Regions from separate parts of the Lysinibacillus sp. FSL K6-0102 genome, predicted to be linked through region 3. Evidence: a T-box and tRNA genes for the amino acid it is inferred to sense, from the RefSeq annotation. Region 3 holds a T-box; the other regions hold tRNA genes.
The links. A T-box is a leader RNA that pairs with one kind of tRNA and senses whether it is charged. The one in region 3 lies ahead of argS (arginine--tRNA ligase), so its partner is inferred to be a tRNA-Arg.

Region 1 (5,877 bases), 1.8 Mb from region 3:
CCGAAAATTTACGTAACCTATTGCTACAACCACCTATGAAAGGTAAATATGTTTTAGGGGTTGATCCAGCTTACCGTACAGGTTGCAAGCTAGCGGTTGTAGATGAAACTGGGAAAATGCTTGAGGTTACAGCTATTTACCCACATCCACCGAAACCAGATGTGGCAAAATCCAAAGCTATTGTAAAAGGAATTTTGGCAAAGTATCCAATAAGTATAATTGCCATTGGTAATGGTACAGCATCTCGAGAGACAGAACAATTTATCGCGGATGTATTAAATGAACTTACTACTGACATAGCCTATGTGATTGTCAATGAAGCGGGGGCGTCTGTTTATTCAGCGTCTGAAATTGCACGTACAGAATTTCCTGATTTACAGGTTGAACAACGTAGTGCTGTCTCCATTGCACGTCGCTTACAGGATCCTTTATCAGAGTTAGTGAAAATTGAACCAAAAGCTGTGGGTGTAGGTCAGTATCAGCATGATGTTTCTCAAAAAAAATTAAATGAATCGCTATCTTTTATAGTAGAAACAGCTGTTAACCAAGTTGGTGTAGATGTAAATACGGCTTCATCATCACTCTTACAATATGTTTCGGGTCTATCAAAAACTGTTGCAGAGAATATCGTAAAGACGCGAGAGGAAAATGGTCAATTTACTACACGTGCGCAATTAAAGAAGATTCCAAGGTTAGGCGCCAAAACGTATGAACAAGCTATTGGTTTCCTACGTGTCCCAGAAGCAAAAAATCCGTTTGATGCTACAGGTATTCATCCTGAGAGCTATGCCCTTGCTGAGCAAATATTAGCAGAGGCTCAAATAGATAAAAAAGAGTTAGGGACACAGAAGGCAGAGGATGCTATTGCAGCACTAAATATCCAAAAATTAAGTGATGTGCTTGGAGTAGGAGTTGTGACAATTCAAGATATCGTGGATACCTTAATGAAACCTAGTCGTGACCCACGTGATGCATTCCCACAACCATTGCTTAAGACTGATGTATTAAAAATGGAAGATTTAAAAGTAGGTATGGAATTGCAGGGGACGGTAAGAAATGTAGTAGATTTCGGCGCATTTGTTGACATTGGCGTGAAGCAAGATGGACTTGTGCATATTTCTAAACTCCAAAATAAACGTATAAAGCATCCATTAGAAGTTGTGGCACTTGGGGATATTGTAACTGTCTGGGTTGAACAAATAGATGTAACGAAAGGGCGTATCTCTTTAACGATGCTTCCTCCTAAAAATCAAGCATTAGTTTGAGTACTAAATTTTTGCCACACTGTCTATACTACGCAGTGTGGTATTCTTGTTGTTAGAGGTGATTACTGTGGACAATCAAGAATTACAAGAGCTTGTTCGTCGCTTATCTTTAGAAAACTTTCAGAGGCCTTTTCTGCATCAAGCCTACTTTAATCCGAGATTACGGTCAACGGGAGGACGATATCTTTTACAATCCCATAATATTGAGATTAATCCTAAAGCCTATGAGTTATACGGTTTGAAAGAGATTCAAGGTATTGTTTTACACGAATTATGCCATTATCACCTACATATTGAAGGTAAAGGGTATCAGCATCGAGATAAAGATTTTAGAGAATTATTAAGGAAAGTAGATGCCCCTCGATTTTGCGCAGTTTTACATGTCCCGAAAGCTACAGTTAAAAAACAACGACGACGCTATAAATATACTTGTGTCAATTGCCACCAATTATATATACGGAAAATAAAAATGAATGTTGAAAAGTATTGTTGCAGTAAGTGTTTGGGGAAATTAAAATTAGTAGAGTAAAAAAAGTTTAAAAAATAGTTGACGTTTTGTTGAGTTGTCCCTATAATAGTAAAAGTCGACAAGATAACGACGACAACATAACATGAATTATTCCGAAGTAGCTCAGTTGGTAGTAGCACCTGACTGTTAATCAGGTTGTCGCAGGTTCGAGTCCTGCCTTCGGAGCCATGGCCCCTTGGTCAAGTGGTTAAGACACCGCCCTTTCACGGCGGTAACACGGGTTCGAATCCCGTAGGGGTCATTTTTCATAATTTAATGTAAATAATATTTTGGTCCCGTGGTGTAGCGGTTAACATGCCTGCCTGTCACGCAGGAGATCGCCGGTTCGATCCCGGTCGGGACCGCCACTTATTGGGGTATAGCCAAGCGGTAAGGCAACGGATTTTGATTCCGTCATGCCTAGGTTCGAATCCTAGTACCCCAGCCATTCATTTCTTAATTCGAGCCATTAGCTCAGTTGGTAGAGCATCTGACTTTTAATCAGAGGGTCGAAGGTTCGAGTCCTTCATGGCTCATCTCTTTAAGAAAAAGAGTTGACTTTTTGAATTATCATAGTATAATAAAAAAGTTACTAATTGAATGCGGTCGTGGCGGAACGGCAGACGCGCTAGGTTGAGGGCCTAGTGGGGGCAACCCCGTGGAGGTTCAAGTCCTCTCGGCCGCACCAAGTCAATTAATTAATTTCATATGCGCCCGTAGCTCAATTGGATAGAGCGTCTGACTACGGATCAGAAGGTTGTGGGTTCGACTCCTGCCGGGCGCGCCATTTTTAAGAAAATATATGCGGGTGTAGTTTAATGGTAAAACCTCAGCCTTCCAAGCTGATGTCGTGAGTTCGATTCTCATCACCCGCTCCAAAAAAGTATTGACAACCTCTTGGTTGTATGGTAAATTTAAATAGTTGTCCAAAAGGGCGATGACATGAACCTTGAAAACTGAACAAGCAAAACGTAATCAATAAAGTTTTAAGTAGCTAGCTTCGGTTAGTGAACAAAACAAAAATTTTGGACATCAAACATGATGCCAGCAAAACAATTTGAGCTAATCAAATTTCTTTTATGGAGAGTTTGATCCTGGCTCAGGACGAACGCTGGCGGCGTGCCTAATACATGCAAGTCGAGCGAACAGAAAAGGAGCTTGCTCCTTTGACGTTAGCGGCGGACGGGTGAGTAACACGTGGGCAACCTACCCTATAGTTTGGGATAACTCCGGGAAACCGGGGCTAATACCGAATAATCTCTTTTGCTTCATGGTGAAAGACTGAAAGACGGTTTCGGCTGTCGCTATAGGATGGGCCCGCGGCGCATTAGCTAGTTGGTGAGGTAACGGCTCACCAAGGCGACGATGCGTAGCCGACCTGAGAGGGTGATCGGCCACACTGGGACTGAGACACGGCCCAGACTCCTACGGGAGGCAGCAGTAGGGAATCTTCCACAATGGGCGAAAGCCTGATGGAGCAACGCCGCGTGAGTGAAGAAGGTTTTCGGATCGTAAAACTCTGTTGTAAGGGAAGAACAAGTACAGTAGTAACTGGCTGTACCTTGACGGTACCTTATTAGAAAGCCACGGCTAACTACGTGCCAGCAGCCGCGGTAATACGTAGGTGGCAAGCGTTGTCCGGAATTATTGGGCGTAAAGCGCGCGCAGGCGGTCCTTTAAGTCTGATGTGAAAGCCCACGGCTCAACCGTGGAGGGTCATTGGAAACTGGGGGACTTGAGTGCAGAAGAGGAAAGTGGAATTCCAAGTGTAGCGGTGAAATGCGTAGAGATTTGGAGGAACACCAGTGGCGAAGGCGACTTTCTGGTCTGTAACTGACGCTGAGGCGCGAAAGCGTGGGGAGCAAACAGGATTAGATACCCTGGTAGTCCACGCCGTAAACGATGAGTGCTAAGTGTTAGGGGGTTTCCGCCCCTTAGTGCTGCAGCTAACGCATTAAGCACTCCGCCTGGGGAGTACGGTCGCAAGACTGAAACTCAAAGGAATTGACGGGGGCCCGCACAAGCGGTGGAGCATGTGGTTTAATTCGAAGCAACGCGAAGAACCTTACCAGGTCTTGACATCCCGTTGACCACTGTAGAGATATAGTTTCCCCTTCGGGGGCAACGGTGACAGGTGGTGCATGGTTGTCGTCAGCTCGTGTCGTGAGATGTTGGGTTAAGTCCCGCAACGAGCGCAACCCTTGATCTTAGTTGCCATCATTTAGTTGGGCACTCTAAGGTGACTGCCGGTGACAAACCGGAGGAAGGTGGGGATGACGTCAAATCATCATGCCCCTTATGACCTGGGCTACACACGTGCTACAATGGACGATACAAACGGTTGCCAACTCGCGAGAGGGAGCTAATCCGATAAAGTCGTTCTCAGTTCGGATTGTAGGCTGCAACTCGCCTACATGAAGCCGGAATCGCTAGTAATCGCGGATCAGCATGCCGCGGTGAATACGTTCCCGGGCCTTGTACACACCGCCCGTCACACCACGAGAGTTTGTAACACCCGAAGTCGGTGAGGTAACCTTTTGGAGCCAGCCGCCGAAGGTGGGATAGATGATTGGGGTGAAGTCGTAACAAGGTAGCCGTATCGGAAGGTGCGGCTGGATCACCTCCTTTCTAAGGATTATTTCGGAATACAAACCTTGGGTTTGTAAGATTACGTTTTGCGTTCAGTTTTGAAGGTTCATTCTATCTGAATGAAACACTTCAAAACTTGTTCTTTGAAAACTGGATAAAACGACATTGAAATTGTAACAAACACATTTATTTTTTAAGTTTTTTATAGGCTTAATAACTTGGTTAAGTTATTAAGGGCGCACGGCGAATGCCTTGGCACTAGGAGCCGAAGAAGGACGGCACTAACACCGATATGCTTCGGGGAGCTGTAAGTGAGCTTTGATCCGGAGATTTCCGAATGGGGGAACCCACTACGTTTAATCGCGTAGTATCTTGACGTGAATACATAGCGTCTTGAAGGCAGACCCAGGGAACTGAAACATCTAAGTACCTGGAGGAAGAGAAAGAAAAATCGATTCCCTGAGTAGCGGCGAGCGAAACGGGAAGAGCCCAAACCAAGAGGCTTGCCTCTTGGGGTTGTAGGACACTCTATACGGAGTTACAAAAGAGCGAGTTAGATGAAGCGACTTGGAAAGGTCCGCCAGAGCAGGTAAAAGCCCTGTAGTCGAAAGTTCGTTCTCTCCTGAGTGGATCCTGAGTACGGCGGAACACGTGAAATTCCGTCGGAATCCGGGAGGACCATCTCCCAAGGCTAAATACTACCTAGTGACCGATAGTGAACCAGTACCGTGAGGGAAAGGTGAAAAGCACCCCGGAAGGGGAGTGAAAGAGATCCTGAAACCGTGTGCCTACAAGTAGTTAGAGCCCGTTAATGGGTGATAGCGTGCCTTTTGTAGAATGAACCGGCGAGTTACGATTACGTGCAAGGTTAAGCTTTAGAAGGCGGAGCCGCAGCGAAAGCGAGTCTGAATAGGGCGAAATAGTACGTGGTCGTAGACCCGAAACCAGGTGATCTACCCATGTCCAGGGTGAAGGTGAGGTAACACTTACTGGAGGCCCGAACCCACGCACGTTGAAAAGTGCGGGGATGAGGTGTGGGTAGCGGAGAAATTCCAATCGAACTTGGAGATAGCTGGTTCTCTCCGAAATAGCTTTAGGGCTAGCCTCGTGATGAGAATACTGGAGGTAGAGCACTGTTTGGACTAGGGGGCCATCCCGGTTTACCGAATTCAGACAAACTCCGAATGCCAGATATTTATACACGGGAGTCAGACTGCGAGTGATAAGATCCGTAGTCAAAAGGGAAACAGCCCAGACCACCAGCTAAGGTCCCAAAGTAATCGTTAAGTGGAAAAGGATGTGGCGTTGCACAGACAACCAGGATGTTGGCTTAGAAGCAGCCATCATTTAAAGAGTGCGTAATAGCTCACTGGTCGAGTGACGCTGCGCCGAAAATGTATCGGGGCTAAACGATTCACCGAAGCTGTGGATTGACATCTACGATGTCAGTGGTAGGAGAGCGTTCTAAGTGCGTTGAAGTCAGATCGGAAGGACTGGTGGAGCGCTTAGAAGTGA
Region 2 (5,877 bases), 2.4 Mb from region 3:
GTGCAACGCCACATCCTTTTCCACTTAACGATTACTTTGGGACCTTAGCTGGTGGTCTGGGCTGTTTCCCTTTTGACTACGGATCTTATCACTCGCAGTCTGACTCCCGTGTATAAATATCTGGCATTCGGAGTTTGTCTGAATTCGGTAAACCGGGATGGCCCCCTAGTCCAAACAGTGCTCTACCTCCAGTATTCTCATCACGAGGCTAGCCCTAAAGCTATTTCGGAGAGAACCAGCTATCTCCAAGTTCGATTGGAATTTCTCCGCTACCCACACCTCATCCCCGCACTTTTCAACGTGCGTGGGTTCGGGCCTCCAGTAAGTGTTACCTCACCTTCACCCTGGACATGGGTAGATCACCTGGTTTCGGGTCTACGACCACGTACTATTTCGCCCTATTCAGACTCGCTTTCGCTGCGGCTCCGCCTTCTAAAGCTTAACCTTGCACGTAATCGTAACTCGCCGGTTCATTCTACAAAAGGCACGCTATCACCCATTAACGGGCTCTAACTACTTGTAGGCACACGGTTTCAGGATCTCTTTCACTCCCCTTCCGGGGTGCTTTTCACCTTTCCCTCACGGTACTGGTTCACTATCGGTCACTAGGTAGTATTTAGCCTTGGGAGATGGTCCTCCCGGATTCCGACGGAATTTCACGTGTTCCGCCGTACTCAGGATCCACTCAGGAGAGAACGAACTTTCGACTACAGGGCTTTTACCTGCTCTGGCGGACCTTTCCAAGTCGCTTCATCTAACTCGCTCTTTTGTAACTCCGTATAGAGTGTCCTACAACCCCAAGAGGCAAGCCTCTTGGTTTGGGCTCTTCCCGTTTCGCTCGCCGCTACTCAGGGAATCGATTTTTCTTTCTCTTCCTCCAGGTACTTAGATGTTTCAGTTCCCTGGGTCTGCCTTCAAGACGCTATGTATTCACGTCAAGATACTACGCGATTAAACGTAGTGGGTTCCCCCATTCGGAAATCTCCGGATCAAAGCTCACTTACAGCTCCCCGAAGCATATCGGTGTTAGTGCCGTCCTTCTTCGGCTCCTAGTGCCAAGGCATTCGCCGTGCGCCCTTAATAACTTAACCAAGTTATTAAGCCTATAAAAAACTTAAAAAAATAAATGTGTTTGTTACAATTTCAATGTCGTTTTATCCAGTTTTCAAAGAACAAAAAAATGGTGGAGCCTAGCGGGATCGAACCGCTGACCTCCTGCGTGCAAGGCAGGCGCTCTCCCAGCTGAGCTAAGGCCCCAAGAGGTATATATGGTGGGCCTAAATGGACTCGAACCATCGACCTCACGCTTATCAGGCGTGCGCTCTAACCAGCTGAGCTATAGGCCCTCTTGGAAGTTTTATTAAATTTCATAAACCTTCAAAACTGAACGCAAAACGTAATCTTACAAACCCAAGGTTTGTATTCCGAAATAATCCTTAGAAAGGAGGTGATCCAGCCGCACCTTCCGATACGGCTACCTTGTTACGACTTCACCCCAATCATCTATCCCACCTTCGGCGGCTGGCTCCAAAAGGTTACCTCACCGACTTCGGGTGTTACAAACTCTCGTGGTGTGACGGGCGGTGTGTACAAGGCCCGGGAACGTATTCACCGCGGCATGCTGATCCGCGATTACTAGCGATTCCGGCTTCATGTAGGCGAGTTGCAGCCTACAATCCGAACTGAGAACGACTTTATCGGATTAGCTCCCTCTCGCGAGTTGGCAACCGTTTGTATCGTCCATTGTAGCACGTGTGTAGCCCAGGTCATAAGGGGCATGATGATTTGACGTCATCCCCACCTTCCTCCGGTTTGTCACCGGCAGTCACCTTAGAGTGCCCAACTAAATGATGGCAACTAAGATCAAGGGTTGCGCTCGTTGCGGGACTTAACCCAACATCTCACGACACGAGCTGACGACAACCATGCACCACCTGTCACCGTTGCCCCCGAAGGGGAAACTATATCTCTACAGTGGTCAACGGGATGTCAAGACCTGGTAAGGTTCTTCGCGTTGCTTCGAATTAAACCACATGCTCCACCGCTTGTGCGGGCCCCCGTCAATTCCTTTGAGTTTCAGTCTTGCGACCGTACTCCCCAGGCGGAGTGCTTAATGCGTTAGCTGCAGCACTAAGGGGCGGAAACCCCCTAACACTTAGCACTCATCGTTTACGGCGTGGACTACCAGGGTATCTAATCCTGTTTGCTCCCCACGCTTTCGCGCCTCAGCGTCAGTTACAGACCAGAAAGTCGCCTTCGCCACTGGTGTTCCTCCAAATCTCTACGCATTTCACCGCTACACTTGGAATTCCACTTTCCTCTTCTGCACTCAAGTCCCCCAGTTTCCAATGACCCTCCACGGTTGAGCCGTGGGCTTTCACATCAGACTTAAAGGACCGCCTGCGCGCGCTTTACGCCCAATAATTCCGGACAACGCTTGCCACCTACGTATTACCGCGGCTGCTGGCACGTAGTTAGCCGTGGCTTTCTAATAAGGTACCGTCAAGGTACAGCCAGTTACTACTGTACTTGTTCTTCCCTTACAACAGAGTTTTACGATCCGAAAACCTTCTTCACTCACGCGGCGTTGCTCCATCAGGCTTTCGCCCATTGTGGAAGATTCCCTACTGCTGCCTCCCGTAGGAGTCTGGGCCGTGTCTCAGTCCCAGTGTGGCCGATCACCCTCTCAGGTCGGCTACGCATCGTCGCCTTGGTGAGCCGTTACCTCACCAACTAGCTAATGCGCCGCGGGCCCATCCTATAGCGACAGCCGAAACCGTCTTTCAGTCTTTCACCATGAAGCAAAAGAGATTATTCGGTATTAGCCCCGGTTTCCCGGAGTTATCCCAAACTATAGGGTAGGTTGCCCACGTGTTACTCACCCGTCCGCCGCTAACGTCAAAGGAGCAAGCTCCTTTTCTGTTCGCTCGACTTGCATGTATTAGGCACGCCGCCAGCGTTCGTCCTGAGCCAGGATCAAACTCTCCATAAAAGAAATTTGATTAGCTCAAATTGTTTTGCTGGCATCATGTTTGATGTCCAAAATTATGTTTCGTTCACTAGCAAAACTAGCTACTTAAAACTTTATTGATTACGTTTTGCTTGTTCAGTTTTCAAGGTTCATGTAATTGAATTGGTGGAGCCTAGCGGGATCGAACCGCTGACCTCCTGCGTGCAAGGCAGGCGCTCTCCCAGCTGAGCTAAGGCCCCATATTTTTATTTTTAGGAAATGGTCGGGAAGACAGGATTCGAACCTGCGACCCCTTGGTCCCAAACCAAGTGCTCTACCAAGCTGAGCTACTTCCCGTTGTTCTTATGGCGCGCCCGACAGGAGTCGAACCCATAACCTTCTGATCCGTAGTCAGACGCTCTATCCAATTGAGCTACGGGCGCATTTAAAATGGTGCCGAGGACCGGAATCGAACCGGTACGGTAGTCACCTACCGCAGGATTTTAAGTCCTGTGCGTCTGCCAGTTCCGCCACCCCGGCACATTTGGAGCGGAAGACGAGGTTCGAACTCGCGACCCCCACCTTGGCAAGGTGGTGTTCTACCACTGAACTACTTCCGCATGTGCATAAGCTTTTTTTATCTGGCAATGAAAATAATGGTGCGGGTGAAGGGAGTCGAACCCCCACGCCTTGCGGCGCTAGATCCTAAGTCTAGTGCGTCTGCCAATTCCGCCACACCCGCTTATTATTATTTATAAATGGTGAGCCATGAAGGACTCGAACCTTCGACCCTCTGATTAAAAGTCAGATGCTCTACCAACTGAGCTAATGGCTCGAAAAAATGGTGCCGGCTATAGGAATCGAACCCACGACCTACTGATTACAAGTCAGTTGCTCTACCTGCTGAGCTAAACCGGCATATGGTGGAGGATGACGGGCTCGAACCGCCGACCCTCTGCTTGTAAGGCAGATGCTCTCCCAGCTGAGCTAATCCTCCTGGGTATTATGCCTAGCGACGTCCTACTCTCACAGGGGGAAGCCCCCAACTACCATCGGCGCTAAAGAGCTTAACTTCCGTGTTCGGTATGGGAACGGGTGTGACCTCTTTGCCATCATCACTAGACTTATTAAAAGACAAGATTTATTATACCATATTTCAGTATAAATGCAAGCTTTTTTTAAAAGCTTACTTGTTCTTTCAAAACTGGATAAACGGCGCATTGAATGTTTCAAACTTTTTTGGTTAAGTCCTCGATCGATTAGTATTCGTCAGCTCCATGTGTCACCACACTTCCACCTCGAACCTATCTACCTCATCGTCTTTGAGGGATCTTACTTACTTGCGTAATGGGAAATCTCATCTTGAGGGGGGCTTCATGCTTAGATGCTTTCAGCACTTATCCCGTCCACACATAGCTACCCAGCGATGCCTTTGGCAAGACAACTGGTACACCAGCGGTGTGTCCATCCCGGTCCTCTCGTACTAAGGACAGCTCCTCTCAAATTTCCTACGCCCACGACGGATAGGGACCGAACTGTCTCACGACGTTCTGAACCCAGCTCGCGTACCGCTTTAATGGGCGAACAGCCCAACCCTTGGGACCGACTACAGCCCCAGGATGCGATGAGCCGACATCGAGGTGCCAAACCTCCCCGTCGATGTGGACTCTTGGGGGAGATAAGCCTGTTATCCCCGGGGTAGCTTTTATCCGTTGAGCGATGGCCCTTCCATGCGGAACCACCGGATCACTAAGCCCGTCTTTCGACCCTGCTCGACTTGTAGGTCTCGCAGTCAAGCTCCCTTGTGCCTTTACACTCTACGAATGATTTCCAACCATTCTGAGGGAACCTTTGGGCGCCTCCGTTACCTTTTAGGAGGCGACCGCCCCAGTCAAACTGTCCGCCTGACACTGTCTCCTGCCCCGCTAAGGGGCATGGGTTAGAATTTCAATACAACCAGGGTAGTATCCCACCGACGCCTCCTTCGAAGCTGGCGCTCCGAGATCTCTGGCTCCTACCTATCCTGTACAAGTTGTACCAAAATTCAATATCAGGCTACAGTAAAGCTCCACGGGGTCTTTCCGTCCTGTCGCGGGTAACCTGCATCTTCACAGGTACTATAATTTCACCGAGTCTCTCGTTGAGACAGTGCCCAGATCGTTACGCCTTTCGTGCGGGTCGGAACTTACCCGACAAGGAATTTCGCTACCTTAGGACCGTTATAGTTACGGCCGCCGTTTACTGGGGCTTCAATTCGCAGCTTCGCTTGCGCTAACCACTCCTCTTAACCTTCCAGCACCGGGCAGGCGTCAGCCCCTATACGTCACCTTACGGTTTTGCAGAGACCTGTGTTTTTGCTAAACAGTCGCCTGGGCCTATTCACTGCGGCTCTCATGCGCTTGCACGCTCAAGAGCACCCCTTCTCCCGAAGTTACGGGGTCATTTTGCCGAGTTCCTTAACGAGAGTTCTCTCGCACACCTTAGGATTCTCTCCTCGACTACCTGTGTCGGTTTGCGGTACGGGCACCTCTCACCTCGATAGAGGCTTTTCTTGGCAGTGTGAAATCAGGAACTTCGTCCATACGGACTCGCCATCACAGCTCAACGTTACAGTGTGCGGATTTGCCTACACACACGCCTTACTGCTTGGACGCGCACAACCAACGGCGCGCTTACCCTATCCTACTGCGTCCCCCCATTTCTCAAACGGTGAGGAGGTGGTACAGGAATATCAACCTGTTGTCCATCGCCTACGCCTATCGGCCTCGGCTTAGGTCCCGACTAACCCTGAGCGGACGAGCCTTCCTCAGGAAACCTTAGTCATACGGTGGACGGGATTCTCACCCGTCTTTCGCTACTCATACCGGCATTCTCACTTCTAAGCGCTCCACCAGTCCTTCCGATCTGACTTCAACGCACTTAGAACG
Region 3 (5,877 bases):
AAAAAGCGGTCCTATTCCCGTGACAGCTGGCCTCATATTAAGAGCGACAAAAAATATACTAATGACCACGAAGGTGAGTGATAATGTCCAATGTTTTTTAACCAATTGTTTGATCCCCTCTGTTATTACGCAGCCTTCATTTATGAAAAGCTTGCATGGATTCCTCTATCCTTTTATCATGTTTTCGATGGTTGGTCAATGATTGGACAGTTTACCTTTACATGGCTAAGGCTTCTTACATATTTTCAGGTGATTCAATACCTAATAAGGCTAATGACTCTTTTAAAACAATAGCAACACTCTGACATAATGCAAGACGGGATGCTTGCTGTTCATCTTCTACTAATATTTTGTACTGTGCATAATATTTATTAAATAAACGTGCCAGTTGTAAGGCATATTTCGCTATTTGGGACGGATCAGCCTGCTCAAAAGCTATAGCTACCGTTTTAGGAAACTGTTCTAGTAATGAAATAATCGGCCAAGCCTGCTCTCCTAAAGATTTGAAGAGCATATCTTGAGTCGGAGCTTTCTTTTTATCTAAAATAGAGCAAATACGTGCATATGTATACTGTACATATGGCCCTGTTTCGCCTTCAAAATTCATCATTTGCTCGATTGAAAATTCAATATCGTTGAGACGATGGGATTTTAAATCATTAAAAATTACCGCTCCAACCCCCACTTGCTTTGCGACTTGCTCTTTGTTAGGTAGAGAAGGGTTTTTCTGCTCCATATTACGCTTTGCAGTCGTTATAGCTTCTGCTAGTACATCTGCTAATAACACCACTTTGCCTTTACGCGTCGACATTTTTTTGCCATCCTTCAGTATCATGCCAAATGACACATGTTGCAGATTCTTTGCCCAAGGATAGCCCATTTTTTCGATGACCTGAAAAAGTTGTTTAAAGTGGAGGGACTGCTCATTGCCAACAACGTAGAACATCTTATGGGGCTGGTAGTGCTGTTGGCGATACAGGGCTGCTGCTAAATCACGCGTCGCATAAAGCGTGGCTCCATCCGTTTTCGTTATTAAACATGGAGGCATCTCCTCCATCTCCACAACATACGCACCTTCTGATTCCACAAGGAGCCCTTTTTCTTTTAATTCTGTTACAACGGACGGCATTTTGTCATTGTAAAAGGCTTCACCTATAAAGGCATCAAAATGAATTCCTAATAGCTCATATATTGTTTGAAATTCTATGAATGACACATCTCGGAACCATTGCCATAATGCCTGTGCCTCTTCATTACCGTCCTCCAATGCTTTAAAGGTGGCACGAGCCTGTTCATTGAGCGTTGGGTCTTGCTCGGCCTCTTCATGAAACTTCACATAAATCTTTAATAACTCCTCTATCGGGGAAGCTGAAATAGCTTGTTTATCACCCCAAAGCTGATAAGCAACAATAAGCTTGCCAAATTGTGTACCCCAGTCCCCTAAATGATTGATACGAATGGCTTGATAGCCATTTTTTTCTGCAATATTTGCTAAGGCATTACCGATGACCGTTGAACGTAAATGTCCCATCGAGAAAGGCTTGGCGATATTAGGAGAGGAAAAATCCAAGACGACCGTTCCCATCTTTGTTGGCGTAGTACCATATTGTTGCTTGTCGCGCAGAATCTTGCGTAACACCTGTTGCGTCACCTTTTGTTGATCAAGAAAAATATTGACATAGCCACCAACAGCTTGCACACGCTCGATACTGTCATGATTTAATTGACTTGCTATATGTGCCGCGATACTCTGCGGTGATTTTTTCAACACTTTTGCTAGAGTAAAGCATGGAAAGGCTACGTCCCCTAGCTCCAAGCTTTTGGGTTTTTCTAATAATGACAATATGTCCTCTCCTATTATTTGCTGCTTTAATGTGACTGCTATACTGTCGGCGATTTGTTGATTCATTTTGCTCCTCCTCCTGTTCAAATAAAAAAGCCCTCGCCTCTATAATTAGAGACGAGAGCATGATAATCCCGTGGTACCACTCTAGTTGCCATGTAACATGACCACTTTCCGTTGTTAACGAGGTGACGCCCCGCTATTCTCTACTATTTGTTCGAGAATCTTCTCCAAAGTGCGCTTCGTTCATGGTTCCTGCATTAGGCTCCCACCATCCCTAACTCGCTAGCCAGTCATTCCATCAATTACTCTCTTTTTCATCGAATTTTTTTATGATTTTGACATATATTACAGGACTTTCTAATTGGCGTCAACCCTTTTTTACGTTGCCGTTTCAGCAAAAAACGCTCCTCACAAGGAGGAACGTTTTTTTTCTACATAATGAATCACATCAGCCATAATCGCATACATCTCTTTTAATTTTAATTTCTTATTATCAGAGACTTTCTTCGCTACTTTCTCCGTGACAATTCCTTTTTCTACTAATGTATCCCAGCTAGTCGCATTGGATTCACCCATGAGGACGTCAGCCAAATATTGAGCTAGCTCATCTCGCTCAATAGCTTCATCGCCTTGATTATAAACTTTATTGATGACAATTTCGAGCTGGTCCTTCATTCCTGCTGCACTTTCTCCACCAGCACGTTGCATGCTCTCTTTTAACATTTTAGCAAACTTTATTTTCGTCGCCTTACTGTCTACTTTTAGGTCATTATCATAGCCGCCCACAACAAGGCCGTAATTAATGAGGGTTTGAATGGCTTCATCATACCATTCTCCTTGATATGGATACTCAATTGAAAATGAATCAACATAGGCACCTTGCTTAGCCAATTGCTTTCGTAATGTAGCGATTAATGGTTTATCCTTACTCATGTCTCTAAAGGTTACATCGTGCTTCTGTGCAAGAGCAGCTGCAGTCCCAGCCGCTTCACCTGTCACCATCCCTGTTGGAACAATACGTGCACTACCAGCTGCAAGTGAGGAATAACCAGCAGAGCGTCCGACAACCAATAAGCCATCAATATCCTTCGGTACTAACGAGCGGAAAGGAATAGCATATTGCTTGGGTGAAGCGATCACATAGCCGTAATCATGAGGCGTTTGCGCTTGCACATCGACTGGATAAGAGGCAATGCCAATGCTATCCCACTGATCACTATTTTTCCACAGGTCTGCCATTGGTAATTGATACTCTGCCCAAATATGTCTCGTTTCTCGGACGTAGAGCTCTTCTGGATAGCTGACAATTTCAGCTTTTTCAAACCCTGGGAAGTTTGTTTGTAAATATTTTAGAATGTGTAACGTTTCTTTCTTCCCAGCGACAATCGCCGCTTGTTTTGAGGATTCATTCAAGCCATCAATACCAAAAATCTGTAAGGCATTGATGAAATATTCATCATCTACACGAGCTAAGTTTAACCCTCGTAATCTTGTACCCTCTTGTAATGGCTTGTATTCATCATGTAGCTTTGTAAAGCCCCACATCACCGTATGATTTAAATTAGCACCGCCAAATACACCGGAATTAGCCGCTTTTTTGACTTCATCCCAATTGACATTTTTTAAATGTAGCATTAAAGTCACAGCCATACGCTTATCCTTTATGCCAATATCTTCTCCGCCCACAAAGAAAGGAACGCCCGACAAGGCTGCAAAATCAGCATCCTGTGTAGCATCTATGAATGATTTCCCCGTCACAACATATGTACCGTACTCATTTTTTAATTCCACAGACGTTAATTGTTGTTGTTTGACATTTGCTTTCACAACCTCGGTTTGCACGGATAACGTTAAGTTGGGCTCTTCATCGATTAGCTTTTTAAAGGCTGCCTTAGCACCTACAATGCCAAAAGCGTCATTCCCTCTAACAAGCTCATGCCATTCCTTAAATATTCCCTCACTAATCGAGTTGTTATGGCCATCACGAGGAATGTCGAGGAAATTCAGCATACCATATGTAAATAATCCACCTAACTCTTGTCGTTTTTCGACCAGCAATGTTTTCGCACCATTTCGAGCAGCAGCCACAGCCGCAGCCACTCCCTCTGGCTCACCACCGATGACAATAACATCATATTCTTCCTCTATATGTTCAATTGGTTCTGGCTTTTTATACTCATCTACTAATTTATTGTATGCCATAGAGTTTGTTATTTCTTTAATAAAATAGTAGCTACCAAACCCAACTAAAACTACTATTACACAAGTGGCTGTCCATAATAAGCCCTTACCCATAATATACCTCCAATTGTTAAAATTTCCATTGATGTGTTTATTTAATCATCATTCCCGCCACAAGGGCTGAATGTCCTAGTTGAACGCAGGCATAGCATATCATTACCACAAACGAATAATTCTTTAGCTTACAGCATTCTCTATGAAATTATCATTAAGATAAATGAATGAAATCATTTATGAGGATTGTGATGTTTTTCGTCTAACTTTAGCAACATCTATCTAGTATAAATGAAAGAGCCACGAATAGCTGGCATTCAAAACGGGGATGGGCTTGTGGGCACCAGTGATGATTTACTTGATATATAAACAGTCAGAATCATTTTAGACGAAACCTTTATGAATAAGCAACTAAAATCCCCGTGGTAAATGATGTCATTTTTCTATTCTTTTTCAAAAATAGTTAATCACACTACAATAGACGCCTCACTCTCCAAGAAAGTTACACCAAATTTAAATTTTTTATTGTATCTTTATTCAGTTTATGTTTAACAAAAAATGTGGAAAGAACGCCAAACCTTGATTTAATAATGTTTATAGACTATGGAACGTATTTCATGCTATACTAGAGCCATTGTGAAAAAAGGAGGAACTTGCATGATTCAAGTTAGTAATGTAGGTCTTCGCTATGGCGATCGTAAACTATTTGAAGACGTAAATATAAAATTCACACCAGGCAATTGCTACGGTTTAATTGGGGCAAATGGTGCTGGTAAATCAACATTTTTAAAAATCCTTTCTGGTGAAATTGAAGCGCAGGAAGGAAATGTATCGATGGGTAAGGACGAACGTTTATCTGTCCTGAAACAAAACCACTTCGAATACGATGAGCATACAGTGCTCGACACAGTTATTATGGGGAATAAACGCCTATATGACGTGAAAACAGAAAAAGACGCTATCTATGCAAAGGAAGATTTCTCAGATGAGGATGGCATGCGTGCTGCAGAGTTAGAAGGTGAATTTGCAGAGCTAAACGGTTGGGAAGCTGATTCAGAAGCGGCTACACTATTAAACGGTTTAGGTATCTCCGATGATCTTCATTACATGCTAATGGGCGATCTTGAAGGTTCTGACAAAGTTAAAGTATTACTGGCACAGGCACTGTTTGGTCAGCCTGATGTACTATTACTCGATGAGCCTACCAACCACCTTGACTTAAAGGCAATTCAGTGGCTGGAAGAGTTCCTGATTAACTTTGAGAATACAGTTATTGTTGTATCCCATGACCGTCACTTCTTAAATAAAGTATGTACACATATTGCGGATTTGGACTTCTCTAAAATCCAATTATATGTAGGGAACTATGATTTCTGGTATGAATCTTCTCAATTAGCGCAAAAAATGGCACAAGACCAAAATGCGAAAAAAGAAGAGAAAATTAAAGAATTACAAGCGTTTATCGCACGTTTCTCTGCCAATGCTTCTAAATCGAAGCAAGCAACATCTCGTAAAAAAATGCTTGATAAAATTGAGCTTGATGATATTAAGCCATCAAGCCGTAAATATCCATTCATCAACTTCCAAATCGGGCGTGAAATTGGTAACGATGTCCTAACAGTAGACGGTCTAACAGCAAGTCATGAAGGCGAAACGCTATTCAAGGACATGCGCTTCTCGATGAACAAAGAAGATAAAATTGTTTTACTTGGTAGCCCAATGGCGAAAACAGCACTTCTTGATATTTTAATGGAAGAAAAAGAAGCGGATGCTGGCACATTTAAATGGGGGGTAAC

Region 1: it has a tRNA-Arg gene. The T-box ahead of argS (arginine--tRNA ligase) is inferred to sense a tRNA for this amino acid. The anticodon was not compared.
Region 2: it has a tRNA-Arg gene. The T-box ahead of argS (arginine--tRNA ligase) is inferred to sense a tRNA for this amino acid. The anticodon was not compared.

The regions. Positions count from the first base shown of each region.
Region 1 is NZ_JBBOPH010000001.1:4,319,999-4,325,875, reverse strand. It holds gene NYE73_RS21975 (Tex family protein) at 1-1,265, shown strand, start outside; gene NYE73_RS21970 (SprT family protein) at 1,333-1,794, shown strand; tRNA gene NYE73_RS21965 (tRNA-Asn) at 1,886-1,962, shown strand; tRNA gene NYE73_RS21960 (tRNA-Glu) at 1,964-2,035, shown strand; tRNA gene NYE73_RS21955 (tRNA-Asp) at 2,066-2,141, shown strand; tRNA gene NYE73_RS21950 (tRNA-Gln) at 2,147-2,221, shown strand; tRNA gene NYE73_RS21945 (tRNA-Lys) at 2,237-2,309, shown strand; tRNA gene NYE73_RS21940 (tRNA-Leu) at 2,376-2,461, shown strand; tRNA gene NYE73_RS21935 (tRNA-Arg) at 2,484-2,560, shown strand; tRNA gene NYE73_RS21930 (tRNA-Gly) at 2,578-2,651, shown strand; rRNA gene NYE73_RS21925 (16S ribosomal RNA) at 2,850-4,401, shown strand; rRNA gene NYE73_RS21920 (23S ribosomal RNA) at 4,583-5,877, shown strand, end outside.
Region 2 is NZ_JBBOPH010000001.1:117,109-122,985, reverse strand. It holds rRNA gene NYE73_RS00640 (23S ribosomal RNA) at 1-1,091, opposite strand, end outside; tRNA gene NYE73_RS00635 (tRNA-Ala) at 1,182-1,257, opposite strand; tRNA gene NYE73_RS00630 (tRNA-Ile) at 1,270-1,346, opposite strand; rRNA gene NYE73_RS00625 (16S ribosomal RNA) at 1,441-2,992, opposite strand; tRNA gene NYE73_RS00620 (tRNA-Ala) at 3,135-3,210, opposite strand; tRNA gene NYE73_RS00615 (tRNA-Pro) at 3,231-3,307, opposite strand; tRNA gene NYE73_RS00610 (tRNA-Arg) at 3,317-3,393, opposite strand; tRNA gene NYE73_RS00605 (tRNA-Leu) at 3,402-3,490, opposite strand; tRNA gene NYE73_RS00600 (tRNA-Gly) at 3,496-3,570, opposite strand; tRNA gene NYE73_RS00595 (tRNA-Leu) at 3,608-3,692, opposite strand; tRNA gene NYE73_RS00590 (tRNA-Lys) at 3,710-3,785, opposite strand; tRNA gene NYE73_RS00585 (tRNA-Thr) at 3,793-3,868, opposite strand; tRNA gene NYE73_RS00580 (tRNA-Val) at 3,872-3,947, opposite strand; rRNA gene rrf (5S ribosomal RNA) at 3,958-4,073, opposite strand; rRNA gene NYE73_RS00570 (23S ribosomal RNA) at 4,190-5,877, opposite strand, start outside.
Region 3 is NZ_JBBOPH010000001.1:2,476,827-2,482,703, reverse strand. It holds gene NYE73_RS12580 (MFS transporter) at 1-105, opposite strand, end outside; gene argS (arginine--tRNA ligase) at 236-1,909, opposite strand; T-box leader at 1,954-2,173, opposite strand; gene NYE73_RS12570 (FAD-dependent oxidoreductase) at 2,255-4,141, opposite strand; gene NYE73_RS12565 (ABC-F family ATP-binding cassette domain-containing protein) at 4,739-5,877, shown strand, end outside.